DNA from 3 places in the Arthrobacter sp. B1I2 genome. Region 1 is predicted to be linked to each of the others. Evidence: riboswitches for the same ligand, from Rfam matches in the RefSeq annotation. Region 1 holds a riboswitch; each other region holds the start of a gene.
What was found. A riboswitch is a leader RNA that binds a small molecule or an ion and turns the genes downstream of it on or off. The one in region 1 is predicted to bind thiamine pyrophosphate.
Positions count from the first base shown of each region.

Region 2: it holds a riboswitch for thiamine pyrophosphate, as region 1 does, so the genes downstream of both, QFZ57_RS06485 (ECF transporter S component) here and thiC (phosphomethylpyrimidine synthase ThiC) in region 1, are expected to answer to the same signal.
Region 3: it holds a riboswitch for thiamine pyrophosphate, as region 1 does, so the genes downstream of both, thiO (glycine oxidase ThiO) here and thiC (phosphomethylpyrimidine synthase ThiC) in region 1, are expected to answer to the same signal.

Region 1 is NZ_JAUSYC010000001.1:2,842,081-2,844,340, reverse strand. Features, by position in the region: gene QFZ57_RS13200 (amidohydrolase family protein) at 1-724, opposite strand, end outside; TPP riboswitch at 803-910, shown strand; gene thiC (phosphomethylpyrimidine synthase ThiC) at 906-2,260, shown strand, end outside.
Region 2 is NZ_JAUSYC010000001.1:1,398,378-1,400,637, reverse strand. Features, by position in the region: gene QFZ57_RS06490 (ABC transporter ATP-binding protein) at 1-669, opposite strand, end outside; partial or broken gene QFZ57_RS06485 (ECF transporter S component) at 669-1,293, opposite strand; TPP riboswitch at 1,361-1,501, opposite strand; gene QFZ57_RS06480 (heme-degrading domain-containing protein) at 1,584-2,126, shown strand.
Region 3 is NZ_JAUSYC010000001.1:2,480,616-2,482,875, reverse strand. Features, by position in the region: gene thiS (sulfur carrier protein ThiS) at 1-57, opposite strand, end outside; gene thiO (glycine oxidase ThiO) at 41-1,321, opposite strand; TPP riboswitch at 1,315-1,433, opposite strand; gene thiE (thiamine phosphate synthase) at 1,461-2,195, shown strand; gene QFZ57_RS11630 (RNB domain-containing ribonuclease) at 2,232-2,260, shown strand, end outside.

The DNA.
Region 1 (2,260 bases):
GCGCGGCAATATCGGGGAACGTGGCGATGTTGATGAGCGTGGGCACGATCGGTACGCCCTGTTCCACAAAGCGGGGCAGGTGGCGGGGCAGGAGCCCCGTGGCGTGCTCGACACAGTCGATCCCGGCGTCCAGCACCTGGTCCAGGGTGTCCTCGGCAAAGCAATGCGCCGTGACCCGGGCACCTTCATCATGAGCAGCCTGGACGGCGTCACGCACGACGGCGGCGGGAAAGGAAGGCGCCAGGTCACCAACGCTCCGGTCAATCCAGTCCCCCACCAGCTTGACCCAGCCGTCGCCGTCGCGCGCCTGCTTTCGCACAGCCTCAACGAGGCCCTCCGGCTCAACCTCCTCGGCAAAGCCGCGCAGGTACCGGCGCGTCCGGGCGACATGCCGTCCGGCACGGATCAGCACCGGGAAGTCCCGGCCGCCCTGCATCCAGCGGGTATCGGCGGGTGAGCCGGCGTCCCGGACCAGCAGTGTCCCGGCGTTCAGGTCAGCCAGTGCCTGTTCCCGCGCAACGGCGGGTTCGACTGGCCCGGCGGGCCCCAGCCCGATGTGGCAGTGGGCATCCGCGAAGCCGGGCAGGACCCATCCATCGAGCACCCGGTCCGGAGGGGCGGCGGGCCGGCGGAACGTGAGCCTGCCGTCCACTGACCAGAGCCCGTGCCGTACTTGGTCCGGTGCGGCCAAAACGGGACCGCGAAAGTGAATGATGCCTGCCATTCCGGCTCCTTTCGATGCCCGGACAGGCTAGCACCCGCAATGTGACGGGGCGCTTCCGCGGCCCTGTGGTAGCTTCGATCCTGACCACACGGGTGCCCCTGCAAGGGCTGAGATCGGGCTGACGCAGCCTGCGACCGTTGAACCTGTCCGGGTAATGCCGGCGAAGGAAGTGAGTATTCCCTTGAGTACGCAAAACACCCAGTTGAACCCTGCCCACGTGCCGGCCGCCGGGGAGTCCGGCACTGCATCGGCACCGCAGGTGACCCAGTCCCTGTCGTCGCATTCGTTGGCGTTCATTGAAGACGCCGGGTCCGGAATCCGGGTACCGGTGACGGAGGTCGCCCTGGAGCCGTCCCCCAACGGCCAGCCGAACGCGCCCTTCCGGACCTACCGGACAGCGGGGCCCGGCAGCGACCCCGTCCGCGGCCTGCAGCCCTTCCGCTCGGCGTGGATCGCGGCACGTGGAAACACGGAGGCATACAGCGGCCGGGAGCGCAACCTCCTCGACGACGGCCGCTCGGCCGTGCGCCGCGGTGCTGCCTCGGCGGAGTGGAAGGGCGCGCAACCGGTGCCCCGCCGCGCCGTCGAAGGCAGGACCGTGACGCAGATGCACTATGCCCGGCAGGGAATCATCACGCAGGAGATGCGCTTCGTGGCGCTCCGCGAGAACTGCGACGTCGAACTGGTCCGCAGTGAAGTAGCTGCCGGCCGGGCCATCATCCCCAGCAACATCAACCACCCTGAGTCCGAGCCGATGATCATCGGCAAGGCATTCCTGGTGAAAATCAATGCGAACATCGGCAACTCGGCGGTCACCAGTTCTATCGCCGAGGAGGTGGACAAGCTGCAGTGGGCCACCCAGTGGGGCGCGGACACCGTGATGGATCTTTCCACCGGCGACGACATCCACACCACCAGGGAATGGATCATCCGAAACTCTCCGGTTCCTATCGGGACCGTCCCCATCTACCAGGCCCTCGAGAAGGTCAACGGGGAAGCCAACGCGCTGACCTGGGAGATTTTCCGGGACACCGTGATTGAACAGTGCGAGCAGGGCGTGGACTATATGACCATCCACGCCGGCGTGCTGCTGCGGTATGTCCCGCTCACAGCCAACCGGGTGACGGGGATTGTCTCGCGGGGCGGCTCGATCATGGCCGGCTGGTGCCTGGCCCACCACCAGGAGAACTTCCTTTACACGCACTTCGACGAGCTGTGCGAAATCTTCGCGAAGTACGACGTCGCCTTCTCCCTGGGTGACGGCTTGCGTCCAGGTTCAACGGCGGACGCCAACGACGCGGCCCAGTTCGCGGAACTGGACACGCTTGCCGAGCTTACCCAGCGTGCCTGGAAGTACGACGTGCAGGTGATGGTGGAAGGGCCCGGCCACGTTCCCTTCCACCTGGTCCGCGAAAACGTCGAGCGGCAGCAGGAACTCTGCAAGGGGGCGCCGTTCTACACCCTGGGACCACTCGTGACTGATGTTGCTCCCGGCTACGACCACATCACCTCAGCCATTGGTGCCACCGAAATTGC
Region 2 (2,260 bases), 1.4 Mb from region 1:
CTTCCACACGGACACCCGGTGCTCAACCACCACCAGCGTGGCCCCGGTCTTGTCCAGGCAGCGCGCCACGGCGTCGCGGACCTCCAGCACCCCGTCCGGGTCCAGGTTGGCGGTTGGCTCGTCCAGCAGGATCAGTCCCGGGCGCATGGCCAGGATGCCTGCCAGCGCCAGGCGCTGCTTTTGCCCGCCGGACAGGGCCGACGTCGGGTGGTCCAGCGGGAGGTGGGACAGGCCGACGTCGGCGAGCGCCTCGTGCACGCGAGCCCAGATGGCGTCGCGGGGCACCGCGAGGTTTTCGGCGCCGAAGGCGACGTCGTCCCCTACCCGCGACAGGACCACCTGGGTCTCGGGGTCCTGCTGCATAAGTCCGGCGCGCCCGCGCTGGGCGCGGGGCACGGCGCCGTCAACCAGCAGCGACCCCGACTCGTCGGCGTCCCCCGCCTCGCCGCCGTCGTCGTTGATATCTCCCAGCACCCCGGCGAGCGCATGCAGGAGCGTCGACTTCCCGGCACCCGAAGGGCCGAGCAGGAGCACCCGCTCCCCGGGCCTGATATCCAGGTCAAGGGCACGGACGGCAGGCTTGGTCCTGCCGGCGTGCCGCCAACCCCAGCCACGGGCGGTGACAGCGGCGGGCCGGACCGTGGCCGCGGCGTCCTGGGCGGGTGCCATCAGGAGAAGACTGGCTCCGCGGCAGCCTTGCGGGACGCGAAGGAGCTCAGCACGCCGGTACGTGCCAGGCCGCGGGTGGCAACCCACGACAGGGCGCCGGCGATGATGGCTCCGGAGATCATGCAGAAGACAATGTAGGCGAGCTTGTCTCCGCCGGAGTAGGCGATGTTCCAGCCCCAGGGCGCAAAGGAGTCGTTCAGGCCGCAGAACAGGCCCGACGCCACACCGGCCAGCAGGGACACGGGCAGGTTGAACTTGCGGTAGACAAAGATCGCGAAGATGATTTCTGCGCCCAGCCCCTGGACGAAGCCCGAGAACAGGACGGACGCGCCGTACTGGGAACCCATCAGGAGCTCGCCGGTGGCCGCGACCGTTTCGCAGAACAGTGCAGCTCCGGGCTTGCGGATGATAAGCATTCCCAGGACGCCGGGGATCATCCAGCCGCCGGCGATCAGGCCGGTCAAGGGCGGGTAGGCCGCGGTTCATCGGCACGGATACTGCGGCCGCGCCCTGGGACCAGGCCCAGAAAATGACGCCGCCGGCGATGGCCACCAGCGCGGCGACCACAATGTCCACGACGCGCCAGGACTTACTGGTGGTCTTCTTGATTGATGCAGTGCTCATGTAATCCTCCTGGGAAACAGGAGGGGAAAGTGGATCCCGGCTGACGGTGTTTGCCGTGCAGCCGCGACACTTTGAGAACTCGACTCCCTTGCGCCGGTACTAACCGGATCAGGTTCGAGGGTCTGCGGCTGTCCGCACTCTCAGCGCCCACCTGCGGTGCCCGGCTCTTGCCAGGATGTCCGACGGCGGCGCTCCCCTGTCGTTTAAGTGTTGCTTTTGGTTTGGGTAAGGCTTTTTTCGCCCGCTTTGGGCGTGCTCAAGTTTACACCTGGCGGGGTAGATTGTGGCCCATGACTGCCAATCCCCCGCATGTGACCGAGTTCGATCCTGATTCCCCCGACGCCCAGCCGGAGGGGTCCGTGGAGGCGCTGATCGCCCGTGTCGAAGCCGAAGTCCGGGAGCTCCAGTTTCCCGGCTTCAGCCTGGATGACTCCCTGAACCTCGGCCTGCTCCTGGTGGAACTGGGCAAGGAGCGGTCCCTTCCCATCGCCATCGATATCACGAAGGGTGAGCAGGTGCTGTTCCATGTGGCGCTGCCGGGCGCTACCCCGGACAACGAACACTGGATCCGGGCCAAGCAGCGCACGGCCGCCCGGTACGAGGTGCCGTCCCTCCTGGTGGGACTGCGGGGCAGGCTGGGCGGTGGCCGGATTGAGGACAACGCCTGGTTTGACCAATCACGGTATGCGGCACACGGCGGCGCGTTTCCGGTCTATGTAGCCGGGGTGGGCGCGGTGGCAACGGTCACCGTCTCCGGGTTGCCGCAACTGCAGGACCATGACCTGGTGGTGGAGGCGCTGCGTGACATTCTTGGGCCGGCGCTGGCGGATTAGGAGCTGAAGGGACCGGCACAGCCATGCGCCCATGGAAGGCTGCTTAGCTTTTATTAGTAATCATGCTTACTATATTGTGACCCGGGTTTCGACGAGGACAGGGCATGGGAGTCACCATGGGCGGTCCCCCGTTC
Region 3 (2,260 bases), 360 kb from region 1:
GGTGATGGAGGCGCCGTAGGGCACTGTGTGCGGGTTTCCGTTAAGGGTGATGTTCACGCTGTCTCCTTGATGTGGGGGCTTGTGGCGGCGTCGCCGGCCTGGAGAACCGGCCGGGGCTGAAGGGTGCCCAGCGGGGATCGGCTTTTCCGTCCAGCAGTTCCGTGCAGATGGCGGCTGCGGCCGGAGTGAGCAGGACGCCGTGCCGGAAGAACCCGGTGGCAATGATGAGCCCCGGGACGTGCCCGGCGCCTTCGCCGGCGGAGCCAGGGGCCGCCGGCACCCGGCCCAGCAGCGGCGCATTGTCGGGGGTTCCGGGCCGGGCGCGGGCGGTGCACTCCAGGAGTTCCAGTTCAGCGACGGCGGGCAGCAGCGCCTGCGCATCCCGCAGCAGCTGGTACACGCCCCCGGCGCTGACGGCATCGGAAAGGGCGTCCTCCCGCTGCGTGGCTCCGATCACCACGGTTCCGTCCTGCCGCGGGACGATGTACACCGGGATGCCGTGGACCAGGCCCCGCACCGTGGCGGTCACCAGGGGCTGAAGGTGCCGGGGAACGGCAAGGCGGAGGATGTCCCCGTGCACGGGCCGCAGGGGCAGCTCCAGGCCGCCGGGAAGGCCGCCGAGCGCCCCCGCCTGCAGGCCGTTGGCTACCACGGTTTCCCCCGCCAGGACCGTGCCGCCGTCCGCGAGGCGGGCACCGGCAACCGCTCCGCCCTCCCACAAGAGCCCGGCTGCCCGCTCCGGCACGGCATATCCGTCCACCGCCCCGGCAACCGCCAGTTCCGGTTTCTCCTGCACGGTACCGGCCAGGGCCAGCCGCAGTGCCGCTACCAGCCGCCGGGGATCCACCTGGTGGTCGGCCGGGGTCTCCAGGGCGCAGGCAATGGCCGGGCTGAGCAGTGGCTCGCGCTGCCGGGCCTCCCGCACGGTCAGCGGTTCCACCGCCAGCCCGTTGGCCTGCTGTACGGTGCGCAGGTCCATCAGCGCGCGGCGGTCGGCTGCGTCGGCACCCACGGCGAGGGTCGGCGTCGTAAGGTATCCGGGGTCGGCGCCCGTTGCTCCGGCGACGCCGGCGGCGAACCCGGGCCAGCGCGAGGATGCTTCGAGCATGAGTTCCAGGAGGTCTTCCTCCTGGTAGTGCAGTTCGCTGACCGGGGCCAGCATGCCGGCGGCGGCCCAGCTGGCACCGGTACCGGGCGCGTCATCGATGAGGACGACGGAGCGTCCGGAACGCTGCACCTCCCACGCGATTCCGTGGCCAACCACTCCCCCGCCGATGACGGCGACGTCGGCCCGGACGGTGGGTGGGGTGGGGGTACGCATATGGGTTCCTTCCCTACGCCGGCATTACCCGGATCAGGTCAAGCGGTCGGCTCTGACGCCCTCTCAGCCCGGCGCTTTGTGACAGCTGCCGCGGGCTCCCGCAGTACCAGCCCAGTTTAGAGGAACTAGGCTTGCAGCCATGAATGTGTCCACCCCATCCTTCCCCGCGGGCCACCGCCCTTCAGCCACCGAAGTTGTCAATGCCCGGGACAGCGACGCCCTCAAGGCAGCCCGGCTGTACCTCTGCACCGATGCCCGCCGGGACCGGGGTGACTTTGCGCAGTTCGTGGACGCCGCGTTCGCCGGTGGCGTGGACATCATCCAGCTGCGCGACAAGACCATCGAGGCTGCGGAGGAACTTGACCTCCTGGCGGTGCTGAAGGAGACCGCGGTACGGCATGGCAGGCTGTGGGCGGTCAATGACCGGGCGGACATCGCCGTATTGTCCGGGGCGCCGGTGTTCCACATCGGCCAGAAGGACCTGCCATTGGCAGCAGCGCGGACGCTGGTTAACGGAAACGCCGCCATCGGACTCTCCAGCCACACCACCGGACAGGTGGACGCGGCACTGGCAGCAACTGCCGGCCCGGCCGGGCTGGACTACTTCTGTGTGGGTCCCGTCTGGGCCACGCCCACCAAACCGGGCAGGACCGCCGTCGGACCCGGACTGGTGAAGTACGCGGCCGAAGCTTCCCGGCAGGCGGCGGATCCGGTGCCATGGTTTGCCATTGGCGGCATCGATCACGGAAACGTCCACCAGGTGGTGGACGCGGGTGCCCGCAGGATCGTGGTGGTCCGCGCCATCACCGAGGCCCCCGACCCCGCCGCCGCTGCCGCTTCCCTCCTCGACGCGCTGGACGCCACCGGCTCCTGATGCCATATCGGTGGACTTGGAGCTACGCTGATTTTTGTGTCACATCATCGGCTGGCCCCCAACGT